2 regions of the Peribacillus sp. SIMBA_075 genome follow, and region 2 is predicted to be linked to the other one. Evidence: predicted binding sites of a transcription regulator. Region 2 holds the regulator's gene; the other holds the start of a gene.
The links. The regulator NrdR, encoded in region 2, represses ribonucleotide reductase genes. The targets are predictions, from matches to a motif close to AACACNATATATNGTGTT.
Positions count from the first base shown of each region.

Region 1: a site for NrdR is predicted at 7,221-7,238, ahead of SB775_RS01930 (vitamin B12-dependent ribonucleotide reductase). Genes of this name have one in related genera too.

Region 1 covers NZ_JAWRYN010000002.1:32,968-43,565, forward strand. The annotation lists gene SB775_RS01900 (DEAD/DEAH box helicase) at 1-808, opposite strand, end outside; glycine riboswitch at 1,181-1,268, shown strand; glycine riboswitch at 1,272-1,354, shown strand; gene gcvT (glycine cleavage system aminomethyltransferase GcvT) at 1,491-2,597, shown strand; gene gcvPA (aminomethyl-transferring glycine dehydrogenase subunit GcvPA) at 2,615-3,961, shown strand; gene gcvPB (aminomethyl-transferring glycine dehydrogenase subunit GcvPB) at 3,954-5,411, shown strand; gene SB775_RS01920 (rhodanese-like domain-containing protein) at 5,573-5,956, opposite strand; gene SB775_RS01925 (lipoate--protein ligase family protein) at 6,161-6,997, shown strand; gene SB775_RS01930 (vitamin B12-dependent ribonucleotide reductase) at 7,389-9,959, shown strand; gene SB775_RS01935 (hypothetical protein) at 10,091-10,273, opposite strand; gene splB (spore photoproduct lyase) at 10,410-10,598, shown strand, end outside.
Region 2 covers NZ_JAWRYN010000007.1:40,525-51,122, reverse strand. The annotation lists gene dnaI (primosomal protein DnaI) at 1-886, opposite strand, end outside; gene SB775_RS07935 (replication initiation and membrane attachment family protein) at 873-2,285, opposite strand; gene nrdR (transcriptional regulator NrdR) at 2,350-2,811, opposite strand; gene speD (adenosylmethionine decarboxylase) at 3,080-3,460, opposite strand; partial or broken gene SB775_RS07920 (IS5/IS1182 family transposase) at 4,008-4,230, shown strand; gene SB775_RS07915 (glyceraldehyde-3-phosphate dehydrogenase) at 4,382-5,419, opposite strand; gene coaE (dephospho-CoA kinase) at 5,578-6,177, opposite strand; gene ytaF (sporulation membrane protein YtaF) at 6,202-6,834, opposite strand; gene mutM (DNA-formamidopyrimidine glycosylase) at 6,914-7,744, opposite strand; gene polA (DNA polymerase I) at 7,764-10,388, opposite strand; gene hflC (protease modulator HflC) at 10,517-10,598, opposite strand, start outside.

The DNA of each region.
Region 1 (10,598 bases), on a different contig from region 2:
TCCATTCAATACCAGTATCGGCCCGCCGGTTTCGAATCATCACAGTGTTGACCAATTCCTTTAGGTGTTCATCTTCAATTATGTTCCGTCCTTTCCCTTTATATTTTTCCGAAAAGAGTGAGGCATTTCCCAAGTGGCCTGGTTTCAATAACGAAACGAGGTGAAAAATTTCCTCGACTTTATTTTGAATGGGAGTAGCTGTCAGGAGTAAACAAAATTTCTTTTTCAGATTTTGGACGAATTCATAGTTCTTCGTCTTATTATTTTTAAGTTTATGAGCTTCATCAATGATGATGAAGTCATATTCCTGATTGAAAATGATATCACGATGTGGAGCGCGTTTCGCTGTATCAATGGATGAAATGACCACATCACAGGAGTCCCATACATAACTTTTTCTCTGAACGACTGCCGGAATATGAAACTTCGTATTCAATTCAAAAGCCCATTGTGTTACAAGGGAAGCTGGTACAAGGATCAATACCTTCTTTACAAGGCCTCTGATCATATACTCCTTTAGGATCAAGCCGGCTTCAATTGTTTTTCCGAGACCTACTTCATCTGCTAAAATGGCCTTTCCATTCATCTTTTCCACCACTTGCTTTGCAGCTTCCAATTGATGGGGAAGCGGGGTTAACTGAGGAAGGTGCTTGGGTGCCTGTAAACCTTCAAAATCAGGAATGATGAGATTTTCCTCCATTTTAACCGCCAACTTATAAAGCTCCCAATTTCCCCATGGACCATCATTTTCCACCTTTTGTAAAAACTCGTCATTCCATTCAGAATTGAAGGATATATTGATTTTCATAGAAATAACTCCCTCTTAAATCATAAATTCCTTAATATAAGGTCAAAAACCGAACATTTCATATGTGAAGTAAGAAAAATATTTCTCTTCAAAAGATATTGCAGAGATAAGTTTCTTAGGGTAGGATATAAGTATATTTAGAAAATTCCAATTTCCAAACGCTAAAAAGAATTTTTGTATCGATTTGCAATTCGCGTTTTCTTAGTATGGGCTATAGGTACCTGCTTTATCCAAGATTACCGAAGGAGATCATTTAAACGTTTTTCTGGAGTTTTTGGAGATTTGGCAGAGAATGCATTCTATGATGCTCAAAGGTTTTACTAATGGGTGGGGCTTATTCGCTTAATTTCATTGGTAGACCATAATATGCGGGTGAAGATAAGGGGAGAGACTACGGATGTAGCGCCGAAGGAGCAAACTTAGCAGTGAATCTCTCAGGCAAAAGAACTCTTATTGGACGCAACTCTGGAGAGCGCCGCCCGTTTGGGACGGCCACCAAAGGGGAAAACCTATTATATAGGTAAACTTTCAGGTTTCAGGACAGAGAAAAAGCTCAAACGGGCTTTCTCTGTCCTTTTTTGTGCTTTTTTTACATCATGAATCAGAATATCTGATGCGTAAGGACAAAAAGCTTTGATAATGAAGCCAATTTAATTTTAAAAAATCTGAGGGGGGTCATTTTTTGACCAATTTAAAAAGAACACCACTATTTGAGGTTTATCGTGAATACGGAGGGAAAACGATTGATTTTGGCGGCTGGGAACTTCCTGTCCAATTTTCGGGTATAAAGGACGAACATGAAGCCGTACGTACAAAAGCGGGTCTGTTCGATGTATCGCATATGGGGGAAGTTGATGTTAAGGGTCCTGGGAGCCTTTCCTTTTTACAGAAGATGCTGACTAATGATATATCAAAGCTGCAAACGGGCGGTGCCCAATATTCGGCCATGTGTTATGAAAACGGCGGGACGGTTGATGATCTCATCGTTTATAAAAGGGCGGAAGACGACTATCTGCTCGTGGTCAATGCAGCGAATACAGAAAAAGATTTCGATTGGCTGCAAGCTAATCTAACGGAAGATGCCCAGATTACGAATGTATCGAGTGACTATATACAGCTAGCACTTCAAGGACCATCTGCAGAGAAGATATTGCAAAAACTTTCAGAAAATACTGCCTTAAGTGAAATTGGATTTTTCAAGTTCAAGGAGAATGTCATGATAAATGGTATCTCCACATTGGTATCCCGTACTGGATATACTGGTGAAGATGGTTTTGAAATATATAGCGACAGTGAAAACGGCCCTGCCCTTTGGAAGGCGATAATGGATGCCGGAAAGGAAGAAGGGATACAGCCGATTGGTTTAGGTGCTCGTGATACCCTGCGTTTTGAAGCGAAACTGCCGCTGTATGGGCAGGAGCTTTCAGCGGACATTACTCCAATAGAAGCCGGGATTGGTTTTGCGGTAAAAGTGGATAAGGAAGCCGATTTTTTCGGGAAAGCCGTTCTTGCTGAACAAAAGGAGAAAGGGGCACCCCGGAAGCTTGTGGGAATTGAAATGATTGACCGTGGCATTCCTCGTCATGGGTATAAGGTCTACAGCGGGGACAAAGTCATTGGGGAGGTCACGACTGGTACCCAATCACCAACGTTGAAGAAAAACGTAGGATTGGTACTTATCGATAAGGAATATTCGGTGCTGGATGCGGAAATTGAAGTGGAAATCCGTTCCAAACGTTTGAAAGCCGTTATAATACAAACACCTTTTTATAAAAAACCACGTAAATAGAGGGGAATGGTCATTAGATGAAACATCGTTATTTACCCATGACAGAGCAAGATAAACAAGAAATGCTGGAAGTTATAGGGGTACCTGCTGTTGAAGAACTTTTCAATGATATCCCTGAAAGTGTTCGCTTTCAAGGAGAATACGATATCAAACCTGCTAAATCGGAACCTGCATTAATGAAAGAATTATCAAGGCTTGCTGCCAAGAATGCGGATCTTAAAAACTATGCTTCCTTCCTTGGTGCGGGTGTCTATGACCATTATGCACCGGTCATCGTCGATCACGTTCTTTCCCGTTCTGAATTTTATACGGCTTATACTCCCTATCAGCCCGAAATTTCACAGGGTGAGCTGCAGGCCATCTTTGAATATCAAACGATGATTTGTGAGTTGACGGGTATGGACGTAGCTAACTCCTCCATGTATGACGGCGGGACTTCGCTGGCTGAGGCGGCCATGCTTGCTTCAGGTCAGACTCGGCGCAAGAAGATTCTCATTTCAGGAGCAGTTCATCCTGAATCAAGAGAAGTTGTGAAGACATATGCGAAAGGGCAACGCGTGGAAGTGATTGAAATTCCTTATAAAGACGGTGTGACGGACATGGCTGCTTTAAAGGAATTAATGAATGATGACATTGCAGGAGTGATTGTGCAATATCCGAATTTTTTTGGACGGATAGAGCCATTGAAAGAAATGGAAGAAATCATTCATGGCGCCAAGTCCATGTTTATCGTTTCCAGTAATCCGCTTGCACTGGGGGCTTTGACACCCCCAGGTTCACTCGGTGCAGATATCGTAACGGGAGATGCTCAGCCATTCGGCATTCCAGCGGCATTCGGGGGACCTCACTGTGGATATTTTGCCGTTACTAATAAACTTGTTCGGAAAGTTCCGGGCCGGCTCGTCGGTCAAACGGTGGATGAAAATGGAAAAAGGGGCTTTGTGTTGACGCTTCAAGCTCGTGAACAGCACATTCGCCGTGATAAGGCCACATCCAACATTTGTTCCAATCAAGCGTTGAATGCCTTGGCAGCTTCTGTTGCAATGACGGCGCTTGGGAAAAAGGGTGTCAAAGAAATGGCCGTGCAAAATATTCAAAAAGCACACTATGCGAAAAAAGCTATAAAGGCAAAAGGGATAGAAGTGATGTTCGACGGTCCTTCGTTCAATGAATTTGTCATTAAACTGCCTGCTTCGTTTTCAGAAATCAATAAAAACCTTTTTGAAAAAGGGATGATTGGCGGCTTCGATTTAGGGACGGTTTATCCTGAGCTGAAAGACCATATGCTGGTTGCGGTAACGGAACTTAGAACAAAAGAAGAAATCGATGCACTTGCGCAGGAATTGGGGGATCAACATGAATAATCAAGATCAATCACTCATTTTTGAAATCAGCACTTCCGGTCGAATCGGGTACAGTCTGCCAGAAATGGATGTTGCAACTATTCCGCTCGAAGAAATTCTTCCTGCCGACTACATCCGTGAAGAAGAGGCAGAGCTTCCTGAGGTGTCCGAACTGGATATCATGCGTCACTATACAGCACTTTCCAAACGGAATCATGGGGTGGATTCGGGTTTTTATCCGCTGGGTTCATGCACGATGAAATATAATCCGAAAATAAATGAAAATGTGGCACGCTATAACGGTTTCGCCCATATCCATCCATATCAAGACCCGACTACAGTCCAGGGAGCCTTGGAACTATTATTTGATTTGCAGGAACATTTAACGGAAATCACAGGAATGGATCTAGTGACATTACAACCTGCAGCAGGTGCACACGGTGAATGGACAGGGTTGATGATGATTCGCGCTTTTCACGAAGCGAATGGCGATACAGAACGGACGAAAGTGATCGTACCTGATTCTGCACACGGTACGAATCCTGCATCTGCAACTGTTGCCGGACTTGAAACGATTACAGTGAAGTCCGATGAAAATGGGTTAGTCGACCTTGAAGATTTAAAGCGTGTTGTCGGACCGGATACGGCGGCCTTGATGCTGACGAACCCCAATACATTGGGATTGTTTGAAGAGAACATTTTGGAAATGGCACAACTTGTCCATGATGCAGGTGGGAAGCTTTACTATGACGGAGCCAATCTGAATGCAGTCCTATCAAAAGCACGCCCGGGTGATATGGGCTTTGATGTGGTTCACTTAAATCTCCATAAAACATTCACAGGTCCGCATGGCGGCGGCGGTCCGGGTTCCGGCCCTGTAGGGGTAAAGTCGGATTTGATTCCCTACTTGCCTAAACCGCTTGTTGTAAAACAAGATGAGCAATTCGTTCTTGATTATGACCGCCCGCAATCCATTGGCAGGGTAAAACCATACTATGGGAACTTCGGGATAAATGTTAGAGCTTATACGTACATTCGTTCAATGGGTCCTGATGGCCTTAAAGCCGTCACAGAGAATGCGGTCATCAATGCCAATTATATGATGCGTAGGTTGGAACCATTTTTTGACTTACCATATAATCGTCATTGTAAGCATGAATTCGTATTAAGCGGACGCAGGCAAAAGAAATTAGGGGTAAGGACCCTCGATATAGCAAAAAGATTGCTGGATTTCGGGTATCATCCTCCAACCATTTACTTCCCGTTGAACGTGGAAGAAGGAATGATGATAGAACCGACTGAAACCGAGTCAAAAGAAACGCTGGATGCATTCATCGATGCAATGATCCAGATTGCCAAGGAAGCGGAAGAAACCCCGGAAATCGTTCAGGAAGCTCCGCATACAACCGTTATTAAGCGGCTTGATGAAACTCTTGCTGCAAGAAAACCTATTCTGCGCTATCAAGCATAGACTGATAGCTTACACGAAAAAAATCCCTGCCTGCCGGCGGGGATTTTTCATGTTTATGTAAGAATTCATTAAAGTCGAACAGTTAACTTTCATTTTCCTGGAGCACGCATGATGCGTATGAAGGCTTTTTAATTTAAAAGAGCCCATGCGGAGATGGGGTCTTATTTCTTTGCTTTGATTTTCCCGGTCCACATCTTGAAACCGCCCTTTAAGTGAAAAAGTTCCCTGTAGCCCTTTTTGTATAGCATGGCTGCAGCTCTTCCGCTGATGATTTCGCTTTGAGCGTACAAATATACAGGCTTGTCCGGCCTAATTTCGACCAAGCGGGTTTTCATTTGCGTCATAGGGATGTTTCTTGCGCCTAAGATATGGCCATTATCGAAATCATTCGGTTCCCGCACATCGATTAGCTGCACTTTTCTGTAGTTAGCGATAAATTCGTCCTGTGTTAATGTTTTAACGATTTTACGCTGGCGGTACCAATTAAAAAGTGAATACGCAATAACCACTCCTAAGATGATGAGCAGTGTATATAATATTTCCAAACATAAAAACTCCCTTCTACCTTAACGAATACAGACAATCTTTATTATATAATTGCTTTACCCAATAATCAAAAAGAATTTTCATCAAATTCTTCATCGACTTGATAGCACTTTCTTTTTTAGAGTGTTAAAGTCTGTTAAACTACTACATGTGAGTTTTTTTGTGGGGTATTGAAAAACAGTCTATTGAAACGAGGGGTAAGGATGACTAAAGAAAAATGGGGTTTTATAGATTCTGGATATTGTTCACCGGCGTTTAATATGGCGCTGGACGAAGCACTGCTAAACTGGCAAAGCAAAGGGGAAATTCCGCCAATCATACGCTTTTACGGTTGGGACCCAGCGACATTGTCGATTGGTTATTTTCAAAAGGCAGAAGCGGAAATCGATATGGAAGAGGTCAAAAGGCAGGGCCTTGGTTTTGTTCGCAGACCAACAGGAGGACGAGCGGTACTGCACGAGCATGAATTGACTTATAGTGTAATCGTTCCAGAATCCTACCCGGGAATGCCAACTACCGTTACTGAAGCATATCGTGTCATTTCTGAAGGAATATTAATGGGGTTCAGGAATCTGGGATTGGATGCTTATTTTGCCGTGCCTAGAACCGATCAGGAAAAAGCGGCTTTAAAAACGCCCAGGTCTTCCGTCTGCTTTGATGCTCCAAGCTGGTATGAACTGGTCGTCGAGGGCAGGAAGGTCGCTGGCAGCGCTCAAACCAGGCAAAAGGGCGTCATCCTTCAGCACGGTTCCATTTTGCTTGAACTTGATGATGATAAGCTCTTTAGCGTATTTAAATTCTCAAATGACAGGGTTAAGGAGAGAATGCAAAAAAGCTTAAAAAATAAAGCTGTGGCCATAAATGACATTGCCGGAAGAAAGGTTACCATTCCTGAAGCGAAAGAAGCTTTTGAAAAAGGTTTTGCCGAAGGACTTTCGATCGAGTTAGAGCCATACGTCCTAACTGAAAAGCAATTGCAGGAAGTGAAGGCCATTGCAGAAAGTAAATATGAAAGCGATGAATGGAATTTCATGAGATAGAAAAAGCAGGATAATTAAAGTGGATAATAAAAAAGTTTTTTCAGATTTGTTTGACCAAATAAGCTATTCCTTGCAGGGATAAGCCCTAAAAGGCATGGGGAAAAAGCAAGGCCCAAATTAATTGAAATCTGATGAAAAATTATTATAAATCGACATTTTCCTCCCTTTTGCTAACTATATTAATTGATTTATCGTTTGACAAAATTAAATGTTATTCAAAACAAACACAATATATAGTAGTTGAAATATTTAATGCGACACTATATGTTGATTTTTGGGTTTCGCTATGATAAATTTAGGGTACTTGTTAAGCGAAACGGACATGTAAGGCTACATATAGATTTTTGCGGCAGCAAGAACGGATCTTGAAACATATAAAGGAGAGGGAATTATGTCGGTTGTAATAAAAGAAGCTTTAAAGGTTGATCTAGAAAGGTTGAATAAGGATATTTCTTTATTTCCCCAGGTTCACCCTGTAACTGCTGATATGAAAATGGCGCATAAGGGCGTGTCCCGTCTAGTCATGCTTGACCGCTATTCTTTTAAGGATACTGAAAAAATCACACTCTCGGCAGGCGATTTCGTAGTGTTGACGATTAAGGAAGATCCGAAATTCCCGGCAAGGGGTCTCGGTTACATCGTTGAAATAGATTGGGAAATGAAAAAAGCCAAAGTATTGGTGGATGAAGAATTCCGTGGCGTATTGGATAATCCGGAAGAAGTGGAGACGGGGATTGTAAACCGTCCGCTGGATATTATCGAAAAGCCGCTTGAAATATACTATGAACAAATTGCGAAACGTAATGCAACGGGCTTGGCTTCAGTGGAAACCACGGAAGAAAAAAGAACGGAATGGTTCAATAAATTCTATGAAGAACTAAAGAACCTTAATTTTGTTCCGGCAGGACGCGTATTATATGGTGCGGGTTCCAATACGGATGTTACTTATTTCAACTGCTATGTGATGCCATTCGTACCGGATTCACGTGAGGGGATTTCAGAACATAGGAAACAAGTGATGGAAATCATGAGCCGCGGAGGCGGAGTGGGTACGAACGGATCGACACTGCGTCCAAGAAACACTTTGGCCAAAGGGGTTAATGGAAAATCCTCTGGTTCAGTATCATGGCTTGATGATATCGCGAAATTGACGCATCTTGTTGAACAGGGCGGTAGCAGACGCGGTGCACAAATGATCATGCTGGCTGATTGGCATCCGGATATTGCAGAATTCATCATTTCTAAAATGCAAAATCCAAGGATCCTTCGATACCTAGTGGAAAACACTAAAGATGAAGCAATCAAGAAATATGCAACGGATAAATTGAAATTCACGCCGCACACCGAACAGGAAACGGCTATGTATCAAGGAATCATCAACTATAAGGAAATTCCCGGTCTAGGTGGATTTAGCGAAAAAATCATTAGGGATGCAGAGGAAAAGATCCGTACAGGCGGAACGTACAGTGTCCATAATTCTGAATTTCTTACGGGCGCCAACATCTCGATATGCTTGACAAAGGAATTTATGGAAGCGGCAGAACAAGATGCGGAATACGAATTGCGTTTTCCTGATGTTGAAAGCTATGATGCCGAAGAAATGGCTACTTATAATCAAGAATGGCATAAAGTCGGTGATGTTCGTAAATGGGAGGAAATGGGGCACAAAGTCCGTGTTTACCGTAAAATCCGAGCTAAAGAGCTTTGGAACTTAATAAACATTTGTGCAACATACTCTGCAGAACCAGGTATTTTCTTTATCGATAATGCTAATGAAATGACAAACGCCAAAGCCTACGGTCAACAGGTCGTAGCTACGAACCCATGTGGCGAACAGCCATTGGCCCCATATTCAGTATGTAACCTTGCTGCTGTCAATTTGGCTGAAATGGCTGATAAAGATAGCAAAACCGTTAATTTCGAGAAACTTAAGCAGACCGTCGAAGTCGGTGTGCGTATGCAGGACAATGTCATTGACGCAACTCCTTATTTCTTGGATGAAAACAAAAAACAGGCACTGGGCGAGCGACGGGTTGGACTTGGTGTAATGGGTCTGCATGACCTGTTGATCTACTGTGAAACGGAATACGGATCTGAAGAAGGAAATATTCTGGTTGACAAGGTGTTTGAAACGATTGCGACTACAGCTTACAAGGCATCCGTGGAACTTGCTAAAGAAAAAGGCAGTTTCCCGTTCCTGATCGGATCAACGGATAAAGAAACCGATGAGCTTAGAACACGATTCACACAAACTGGATTTATGGAAAAAATGCCGGAAGATATCAGGGAAAGCGTTGCTGCATATGGCATCCGTAACTCTCATTTATTGACAGTGGCTCCTACAGGAAGCACAGGAACGATGGTTGGGGTATCAACAGGTCTTGAACCATATTTTTCCTTCACGTATTTCCGCAGTGGCCGTCTTGGCAAATTCATTGAAGTTAAGGCTGATATTGTTCAGGAATACTTGGACCGTCATCCAGAAGCTGATACACAAGAGCTTCCAAAATGGTTCATTTCCGCTATGGAATTAGCTCCTGAAGCCCATGCAGATGTTCAATGCATCATTCAACGCTGGATTGACAGCTCGATCAGTAAAACGGTCAATGCTCCAAAAGGATATACTGTCGAACAAGTTGAAAAAGTATATGAACGTCTATATAAAGGCGGAGCAAAAGGCGGTACAGTATATGTGGATGGCAGCCGTGACAGTCAGGTTCTCACGCTCAAAGCGGAAGAAAACCAAATGGACGAGCAGCTCGAAATGGACGAATTGACAGATGTGGAAGTAAAGAAAAAAGTCGTATTGGTCGATACGATAAATGAACTGCGTTCGACGAATGTTACGATTGGGTCGGAAGTGGGCAACACTTGTCCGGTCTGCCGTAAAGGCGAAGTCCAGGAAATGGGCGGATGTAATACTTGCACGAATTGCGGAGCACAATTAAAATGTGGGCTATAAGCTAATAGAAGGGAAGTCGTTAAGTATGCTGAAAAGCTAATCTTAACGGCTTTTTTTTTAAAAGAGCGGGCGAGTAGTTTTTAAACTTATTAAAAGAGAAAGCCGAATCCGGCTTTCTCTTTTAAGTTCATTCAACCATTTTCATTTTGTTGGCCTATTTCCTTTTCGGCCAGGTATTGGTTTCCATCCTTCAATACCGAAAATTCATCGACCGAGTCTCCAGGAATATTCCTAGGATTAGGATATTTATTATCTGTTTGGACGGTAATCGTTTGTTTCCCCCCGTTTGTCAAGAATTCTCGTTTATTAGCCATTTTGCATCTCCTTCATTTGGATTTCCAATTAAAAACAATCATGAGGATAACAGAATAAAGAAAAACTATCCTTATTAATTAGATTGTCTAGTTCGATTGAAAGTATGAACAAATCCATAAAAGAATGGAGAACGAAATGAAACCATTTATGCCACAGTTAGTATATATCGAGCCTAGGGCATTGGAATACCCGCTTGGCCGGGAATTGAAAAAGAAATTCGAGGATTTGAACATTGAAATCCGTGAGACCACATCACATAACCAAATTAGGGATCTTCCTGGAGAAAATGATCAGCAAAAATATCGTGTCGCCAAGTCGACGCTT
Region 2 (10,598 bases):
TTCTTTCCAGTACCCTGGCCGCCTTCACTTCTTCCTTTTCACCACGCTGTGAAAAGGTCAGGTGATTCTCCAGGCCATTCATGTCAAAATTCGAAGTGAAAAACGTCGGAAGGTTTTCCAGCATTCTAAATTGCAAAATCGGGCCAAAAACCTCATCGCGTCCCCAGCTTGTCATGGACTCCGCTCCAATATCATCCAGCATGAGGATCGGTGCCGTTTTCACCATCTCAATTTTTTCATTGACCGTATTGTCACCTATCGAACCCTTAAGTTCCCTCAAGTAGTCAGGTACATAGACAATAAGGGAGGAAATTTGCCTTTCTGCAAGTTCATTGGCAATCGCACCTAATAAATACGTTTTCCCAACACCGAATTTACCATATATATATAAGCCTTTTTGCCTTTTGCCTGGTTCATACTCCATAATGAACGACATCGCTTTACTTAAAACACCTAAGCGTTTGTTTTGATCATCCGTTTGAGTGAAGTCGTCAATGGTCGCCTTTAAAATATCCTTCGGCACGTAAAGGCTGCGGATCAATTTTTCACGTTTCCGCTTTTCATCCTCTGCCAATTTCCGCGGGCAGATTTCATAATGCAGATTCAGGGCCTTCCCTTGAACGACCAATTTGGGATAATACCCCTGCATCATATTGATGCAGCCGTCCAAGCTTGGACATTTATCGCACTTATTGCTTTGTGAAGTGAACTCATAAAGCTTCCCCAAGTTTTTTTCGATCATGTCTTCCGTGACCGTCGAACTGTTGGCATTCAAAAATAACCGCACCTGTTCATCTTCAAAAATCTCTTGTTTCAGCTTTTCATAACGCTGTTGAAATTGGTTTGTATTGGCCAATTTATTCAGGGATCTATTAATCTTTTCCATCGTTCATTTCACCTCCTGCTTTCCACTGCTTCCATTTTTCCTGAAGCTCACGTTTCTGGGCATTCAATTCGGGCTGATCCGCATTCAGCTCTTGCTGTGCTTCTTCTTTTTTCTCAAGCCACTCCGGAACCACTTCTTCCCGTATCGTCTTTTTCCGGCCGCCCTTCGCAGCATTCCTGCTCCCTTGAGCCCAGTCCTGATATTTCCGGTGTTCATTTTTAGCTAGTTCCATCGCCTCGATGACGGTGGAGACCTTCAGCCGTGCCCAATGGCCTGCCAATTTTTCCACATAGCCCTTCGTGAACTTCATATCCGTTTTGAGCATGACATATTCAATCAAGACATTGACGACACCAGGATTCAGCTTTTGGTTGATCATCACGCCCTCCACCACTTTCAAATCACCGCTTGATGGCTCTGCACCGCCGGACAATTGCATCAGCCGCTCCCGTGGGGATATCGTCTCCAAATGCCGGATTAGCTCTTGTTCCTGTGTTTTCGGTTCTTCTTTTTGTGTCCGTTCACGAATCGGCTGCACTCGATTGACCAGGGAAGGCATGTCTGCCTGCCGTTCAATCTGATACCAGTCCCTTGCCGCCTTCCTGAGCATTTCCTCATCGATCTCATCATCCAATGAAACGGCATCCATTACTAGTTTTTGCATTTCAAGCGGATCAATGCCATATAAAAAAGCAAGTTTGGCAATCGTACTTTTAATTTTCGGAGTAAAGGCCTTTTTCGGTACGATCGAAGATTTCATCCCGGCTAATAAAAGTTCAAAATCGAATAAGTTGTCAAACCCCGAAGGCTCGACGCCATCCGTCCGGTCGATATATTGCTGATCAGGAATGGGGTTCCATTCGTTTTTTGCTTCATCCGTTACATATAAAGAGTCCAAATGATCTGATGAGAATACCTCCGCAAAAGATTTAGTCACACTTTCATATTGATCCGTTAAGATATGATCATCACAAAAGAATCTCTTTAACCGGTTGAATTGTGCTTTACCGATCTTTTTGTATAAATAGATATTCAGCATTCCATCCGTGAAGAACTGTTGAGGGGAAAGCGGCGGATTTATCTCATAGATAAATTCCTTTGTCTCATTTTTCGATTTCTTATATACATTCAACAAACCGATTCCCTCAAGTAAAAGTCGGGCTTCGTAAATATCACCTAACTTAAGGCCGATTGTATTCATTAATTGATAATGTGAGGAGGTTTCCGACCATAGCCTGTTTTCCTCCAACTCACTCCATAACGTCATATATAGGCTAATACAGATAGGTCCAATAAGAGGTTGATAAAGTCGGGTAAGTATTTTCCGATCATAATCATGAAGCAGCCCCGCAGATGAGACCAAATATGAATCAGCTGGGAGCAATTCTTGCCAATGCATTGACATCTCCATTCAAACCTTTCAAAAGATGTAGTGAAAAAAGAGCCAAAGTAAATCTTCAGCTCTACTTTCTTTCTTTATTTATTAAATCTTTCAATTCATCGATAAAGACATTGATATCTTTAAATTGTCGATAGACGGATGCGAATCTAACATAGGCAACCTCATCGACTTCTGCCAGCTTGTCCATCACCATTTCGCCGACACTGTCGCTTTTCACTTCCGATATGCCCTGGTTGCGTAGTTCTTTTTCTACATAACTGGTAATTTGCTCTAGTTCTTTCAAGGGAACCGGACGTTTTTCGCAAGCCCTGATTAAGCCACGCAGGATTTTATCACGACTGAACTCTTCCCGTGTACCGCCTTTTTTCACTACAATGAGCGGTGTTTCCTCTACCTTTTCAAATGTCGTGAATCGAAAACCACATGCCTCACATTCACGGCGTCGTCGAATCGATTTACTTTCATCGACTGGCCTGGAATCGAGCACTCTTGTTCCGTTATATTGACATGATGGGCATTTCATCATTATCAGCTCCGTATTTTATGTAGGACTCCCCTATCTAAATGTTCCCCAAGGAATTACTTTTCTATCTTAATCTTATATTAAAAGGAACGGCCAGTACAAGTAAAAAGTGTAACTTCCAGCAGCAGGCACTTTTTATCACGCACTAGAAGCACCGTTATCAAAGTCTTTGTGCTCTGGGATACTTACCCTTATAAATTGAAGCAAGATCGGATTCATTGCATTAAAAAAGAGATGCACCCATGGCATCTCTGTGTATACGTGTTTTTTATAGGGCACTTATATTGGCTTTTTTCATTTGTACAGGACCTAATCCACGTGGTAATTCTATGTTCTCGCGTGTTTGCGCATTCAAAGCTTCTGCAATGTAATCTGCCGCAATATTCGGATCCAAGTTACCGCATGTATAGACATCAATGCTGGCATAGCCGTGTTCAGGAAAACTGTGAATCGTTAAGTGTGATTCAGAAATGATGACAACCCCACTAACTCCTTGTGGAGCAAACTTGTGAAAGGCAACTTCTCGTACCTCTGCACCTGATTTTAAAGCAGCATCAACAAAAATCTTTTCAATCAAATCGATATTGTTCAGTTTCTCAAAGTCACAACCCCAAAGTTCAGAAATGACATGTCTACCCATAGTTTCCATAGTGTAAGCAGTTTCCATTTTAAGCTTCCCCCTTACCATGATTAAAAAATAAGTCTGATAACTACCACGGGGGAAAGTTAGTCCAAAGAGGTCCTAACCCTTTAAGTAGCCATCATGCAAACCGCTTTTGAAGAAGTTCACGATTCATAGTATATATGGTTTAAATTTTTTTTGCAACTCCAAATTGAATTTTTGGATAGATAAACTTTTTATGTAATAAAGATATGGGGGAGGTCCCAATGTGGGGCAAATTCTGTTTTCGTGTGTTTATTCAGCGCCATAAGGCAGCCAGAAATTGATGATCAATGAATTAAAAATGGTCTGCTAAAAAAATTTAGCAGATAGACAAACTCGATAATAATTGAGTTTGTCTACTGTTTTTTATGTTTTTAATATTTGGCCGTTTATTGGAACGTGGGGCACTCGCTTTCCGCGGGCGGTCCGCCATTGCGCCTGTGGGGTCTCCCTTTGACGCGCTTTCCCCGAAAGGAGCCTCGAACACCCGCTCCAATCACTTTGTTTTAAGATAGAATCCTTTAGTCTATTTAAGGCAGAGAACAAGGGGATTAAGGACAGTTCAACTAATCCTGAAGAGTAGCTACTATGTGAAAGATGAACGAACAAAACAAGTTTGCCTATTCGTTTCATGCAGCATCGAACTTCAATGCATTTGTGTTGGGGACGATACGCATGATCGTCATATCTTAGAGCCTCTGGTTGAACCAGTGATTCCAGAAAGTTGGAAAACCAGGAGAGTTTCCGCAGATGCAAAGGAAGAGCACGGTATGCGCTGGGTCACTATTCTCTCTAACTGCTTCAAATCCAATAAAAAATCAAAAAGGTTTCGGAATGTGGCCATTCCGAAACCTTTTTGTCTACAAACTGGGCCCGCTAAAAAATTTAGCAGGCTCGATTTTTTCATTATTTTACTGATAATTCAACTTCGGAAGTTTTTTTCAACTCGGATGCAACTAATTTTACAAGGTCCACTACCCGGTTGGAGTAACCCCACTCATTATCATACCAAGCCAGGACTTTAACTTTCCTGTCACCAATCATCATCGTTGTCAAACCATCGATGATGGCAGAGTGAGGATTAGTTTTGAAATCACTGGAAACCAAAGGTTCCATCGTGAATTCCATGATCCCTTTAAGTTCATTTTCTGAAGCGTCGATGAACGCTTGATTCACTTCATCAATCGTGACATCACAGTTTAAATCCACAACAAGGTCGACTAGGGACACGTTAGGTGTCGGTACGCGTATCGCCATTCCGTGAAGCTTGCCTTTTAATTGAGGCAACACCAATGAGATCGCTTTTGCAGCTCCTGTCGTCGTAGGAATGATGCTTTCCGCAGCGGCACGAGCACGTCTTAAGTCTTTGTGCGGGTTATCGATATTATTTTGATCATTTGTATAAGAATGTATCGTTGTCATTAAACCATTATTAATGCCGAATTTTTCATCAAGCACTTTTGCAACCGGTCCAAGACAGTTAGTTGTACAAGATGCATTGGATATGACATAATGCTTGTCAATTTCCAGAACTTCCTGATTGACGCCCATGACAATGGTAACGTCTTCATTTTTACCTGGTGCTGATAAAATCACCCTTTTTGCCCCTGCTTCTAAATGAAGAGCCGCTTTAGAACGATCATTGAATTTTCCAGTAGCTTCAATTACAATATCTATGTTCATCTCTTTCCAAGGCAATAGCTTTGGATCGCGGTTATTTATCAATTGTACTCGGCGGCCATTCACTACAAGTGAATCATCTTCCGCTATAATGATACCGTCGAATTTACCATGTATCGTATCATACTTTAGTAAGTGTGCTAAAGTTTCAGCAGGATAGCTTGCATTAATGGCAACAATGTCCAAACTCTCATCTAATATGGCCTTTCGGAAAACCATTCTTCCAATTCTCCCAAATCCGTTAATTGCTATTCTTGAATTCATTGTTCGGACCCTCCTGAAAATATTAATGTTATACTTATTACCTCTCACATGTAATTAGTATAACATAATTCATTGGAATTGTGCTAATAAAAATGCGGATTGTTTTATTTTTTCAACACAAAAGGAAGAAACCCGAAGATTTCTTCCTTTTATCACAACTATATGACATGCCATTCGCTAAGCAGGGCCTTCACCTGCTTCTTCGTTTCCTTAATGTCCCCATTATTATCGATGACGGCATCCGCTAAAGCCTTTTTATCAGCCAAGGGCATCTGAGAATGGATCCTGGCAAGCGCATCCTTCTCCGATAGACCATTCCTGTTCATTAAACGTTCCAATTGAACTTGTTCATCGACATATATCAAAAGCGTCTTTTCCACCATGAATGTCAGCTTACTTTCAAATAAGAGCGGAATATCCATGAATACCGTTTCTTCCCCTGCAGCGAGTGCCTCTTCCGTTTTGAGGCGCATCCAATTCCTGACGGCAGGGTGAACGATGCCATTCAATAGCAATCTCTTTTCCTGATCATGAAATATTATCGACCCAAGCTTTACGCGATCTATATTCCCATCCGCCAATAAGATATCTTCTCCAAACGCCTCCACAACTTGATGATAGGCGTCTTCACCTGGCTCAACGACAGCACGGGAAGCCAGATCTGCATCTACAATCGTGAATCCGAGTTCCTGTAAATAGAGGCTGACACTGCTTTTCCCGCTGGCGATGCCTCCAGTGATTCCGATGATTTGTCCCATATGCTCCCCCTTTTAAACCATGTATCATAACTTGAATAAGCCGATTATAATTAAAAGTACACCTGGAAGAAAGGTTAAATGCTGGATAACTTTATTATTCGAAAGCAATTTCCCGCTTTGCAGTCCGCTCCAAATGAAAATTGAACTCATAACAGCGATGCATACTGCGAGGATAATCGGTGAAATCCCGATCATGGCTGCTCCGACTCCAGCCCCGAACGCATCCAGTGAAAGTGCAAACCCCAAAACAAGCGCTTCAACCCCCGTAATCGTACCTGATTTATCAAAATCGGCATTCAATGGTTTTTGTAAAATATTAATGGCTACCCCAAGTGATTTAATTTCAAAATTAAAGATGATTTTTTCATGATATCTATCATCTTTCAAATCTTTGTCAGGCCTAAAGTATTGATATACCATCCAGGCACCAAGAAAGATGAGGATGATGCCCCCGGTTTTTTCAGCCGCCCCGATAGATATGAGCTGACTGATGAATTGACCGATGACCATCGCTATGCCTAAACTCAAAGCAGAACAAAATGAAATGACCGCTATTGACTTTAAGGGGATTTTCATCTTCCGCATACCGAAAGTCAAACCTACGCCAAATCCGTCAATACTAACTGCAAAAGCAAGAAAAATAATTTGTAGCCACATCGGAATATTACTCCTTCCCTTCTCGTTGCTACCCTAGTATATGGTAGGAGCCCATCCGATGTGTTTTAAAAAACATTAGTTAAATAAGCGGCTGGCACAACGGGCAAATATGTGTGCCGCGTCCTGCAACAACCAGCTTTTCAAGTGGCGTGCCGCATGTTTTGCATTCCTCGCCCTTTCGTCCATAGACATTCAGTTCCAACTGAAACATGCCGATTTGCCCTTGAGAGTTGAGGTATGAACGAATCGTACTCCCACCCTTTTCCACCGCTTCACCCAATGTTGCAATGATTTCCGCATGCAACTTTTTGATTTCCTGCAAGGATAGTGAAGAAGCTATTCTCTCCGGATGGATACCGGAACGGAATAATGACTCGTCCACATATATATTCCCAATTCCAACGACAACCGTTTGATCAAGGAGAACCGGCTTGATTTTCCTGTTGGTTTTGGCCAATTTCGCACTTAGCCCCTCGACAGTAAAATCTTCAGATAACGGTTCAGGCCCTAAATGCAGCAGCGGCAACTGCTCAAACTCTTCTCCTTTGGCAAATAGGTGCATCGTTCCGAATTTCCGGACATCCCTGTACCGAAGCTCACTGCCATCCGTGAAAGTGAAGATCACATGTGTATGCTTATCGTATGGCTCTTCTTTTGGATGCACCCCGTATTTCCCCTCCATCCTTAAATGCGAAACCATCGAATAATCATCCAAGGTGAAAATGAGGAACTTGCCCCGACGGCCTATACTCTGAATCGTTTGCCCTCTTAAAGCATCCTGAAACTGTTCGACAGGCTCAGGCGCTTTAATGATCTTTGGCCAGAAGACGGACACTTCCTTAATCTCTTTTCCAAGTACGAGCTGCTCTAACGTTCTTTTGACTGTTTCCACTTCTGGAAGTTCTGGCATTACAATCACCTATCTTTTATTATTTGGCATCAAACCATGTTGGCCCGAAAGCATAATCCACTTTAAGGGGCACGTTCAATTCAATGGCATTTTCCATTTCCTCCGGAACGATCACCTTAAGGATTTCGAGTTCCTCGGGAGGCGTTTCAAAAATCAATTCATCATGCACCTGAAGAAGCATTCTCGTTTTAAGCCCTTCACTTTTCAGGCGCTTATTCATATTTATCATCGCAAGCTTGATGATATCCGCGGCACTGCCTTGAATCGGTGTGTTCATCGCTGTCCGTTCGGCAAAGCTCCTAATGTTGAAATTCCTGCTTGTAATCTCAGGTATATAGCGCCTTCTTTGCAGCAAAGTCGTGCTATACCCTTTTTGACGTGCCTCATGTATACTTTCTTCCATATATTCCTGAACACCAGGAAAGCTCCTTAAATACTTCTCGATGAACTCTCCAGCTTCTTTTCTCGTGATGCCAAGACTTTGCGATAGCCCGTAGTCACTTATACCATAAACGATTCCGAAGTTGACGGCTTTTGCTTGGCGTCTCATGTTCGACGTGACTTCCTCCGCCTTTACATGGAACACATCCATCGCTGTCCTTGTATGGATGTCCATCCCGGCTTGGAATGCTTCCACCAATCCGCTGTCATTGGCGATATGCGCCAGCACGCGTAACTCGATTTGCGAATAATCCGCAGCAAAAATGATCCAATCCTTTTCGGAAGGAATGAAGGCCTGCCTGATTTTCCTGCCTTCTTCCAGTCTGATAGGGATGTTCTGCAGGTTGGGATCTGTAGAACTTAATCGGCCGGTTTGGGTCAATGCTTGGTTGAACCGGGTGTGCACCTTGTCCGTTTTAGCATTGACCACTTTGAGCAAACCTTCAATATATGTGGATTGCAACTTACCAAGCTGGCGATACAGTAATATTTCCTTAACGATATCATGCTGGCGCTCCAGTTTTTCCAGCACATCGGCTGAAGTGGAATAACCTGTTTTGGTTTTCTTCATGACCGGAAGCTCTAACTTTTCAAAAAGGATGGCCCCAAGCTGTTTAGGTGAATTGATATTGAAAGCCTCTCCAGCCAAATCAAAAATTCGTGCTTCAATGGTTCTTAAGCGAATGGCTAATTCCTGCCCCATGTTTTTCAGCCGGCCTATATCCACCTTGATGCCCTGCCATTCCATATTAGCCAGGATGATCGACAAAGGCAGCTCCAGTTCCGTTAACAGATGATATTGCTCGAACTCTTGCAGTTTATTGATCATCGGTTCTTTAAGAGAAAGGATTGCCTTCGATTTTCTGGCGATATGCTCGCTCAATTCAGCTTGCCCAGGAATCTTGCGTTTTGCACCTTTTCCATAAAAAACATCATCTGTCTCAAGACGGATTGTACCTTGTGTTTTCGTGATTTCGGCCACTTCATCCACTGACTCTGCCGGATCTAGGATATAGGATGCCAAAAACACATCAAAATCGATGCCTTTTATTTCGACGCCTCTATGACGGAGTGCAACAACCGTACGCTTCGCATCGAAAACCGTTTTCTTTTTTGTTTCATCCTCTGCCCAAGTTTTAAATGCCGCGGAACTCAGAGCATCATCTCCATGGAAGTAAAAATGACCTTGTTCATTACTGATGGCTATCCCTATAATATCTGCACGATGATAATTATCTTCTAAAGTTTCAACATATAAAGCACTTTCATCTGCAAACATTCCTTCTGTCATTTCACCCGTGTGAACCTCTATCTTTTCCTGTTCAAGCGGTACACTTTCCGTTACATCCAATTTATCGAGCAAAGTCGAAAAGCCTAGCTCTTTATAGAATGAGATGACTCGTTCCTGATCCATGCCGCTGTACTCGGTCTCGTTTACAGAAACTTCAAGCGGCGCTTCCCTCGTTATTGTTGCCAGCTCTTTACTTAATAGAGCCAGGTCTTTATGTTCCTCTATTTTCTCTTTCAATTTTTGTCCGCTTACCTCATCAATCGACTGCAGGAGGTTTTCCACCGTTTCAAATTGATGCAATAACTTAAGGGCGGTTTTTTCACCAACACCCGGTATGCCGGGAATATTGTCGGAGGCATCTCCCATCAGCCCTTTTAAATCAATGATCTGAAAGGGGGATAGACCGTATTTTTCATGTATATGCTTTGGAGTGTATTCCTCAATTTCAGTAATCCCCTTTTTCGTAATGGAAACCGTCGTACTAGGGGAGGATAATTGTGTTAAATCCTTATCACCGGAAATGACCTTCACCTCAAAACCATCTTTTTCAGCTTGTAAAGACAGCGTCCCGATAATATCATCGGCTTCATAGTTCTCCAGTTCATACCTTTTTATTTGAAAACAATCAAGCAGCTCACGAATGAAAGGAAATTGCTCAGATAATTCAGGCGGCGTTTTTTGGCGACCTCCTTTATATTCTTTAAATGACGCGTGTCTGAATGTCGTTTTACCCGCATCGAATGCAACAAGTATGTGCGTTGGTTTTTCTTCTTCAAGAATGCGGTTGAGCATCATGGTGAATCCGTAAACGGAATTCGTATGTACCCCTTTATCATTATTCAAGAGCGGAAGTGCAAAAAACGCACGGTATGCAATGCTATTTCCATCTATGAGTACTAACTTTTTATCCAATTCCGTCTTCCTCCAGTCATACAGGTTTATGCAGTTTTAGCTTCTATTTAAAAACGCAAAAAGCCGTTCATTTTCTTTCTCTATTCTACCATGAGTAGAAGCGGAAAGAAAAATGACGGCAACGGCGATTATTTAGTATTTCCCATTAACAAGCTGGCATATGGGGAATCCGACGGCAGAACGATGACCGTTTGATCTCCAATCGTTTTT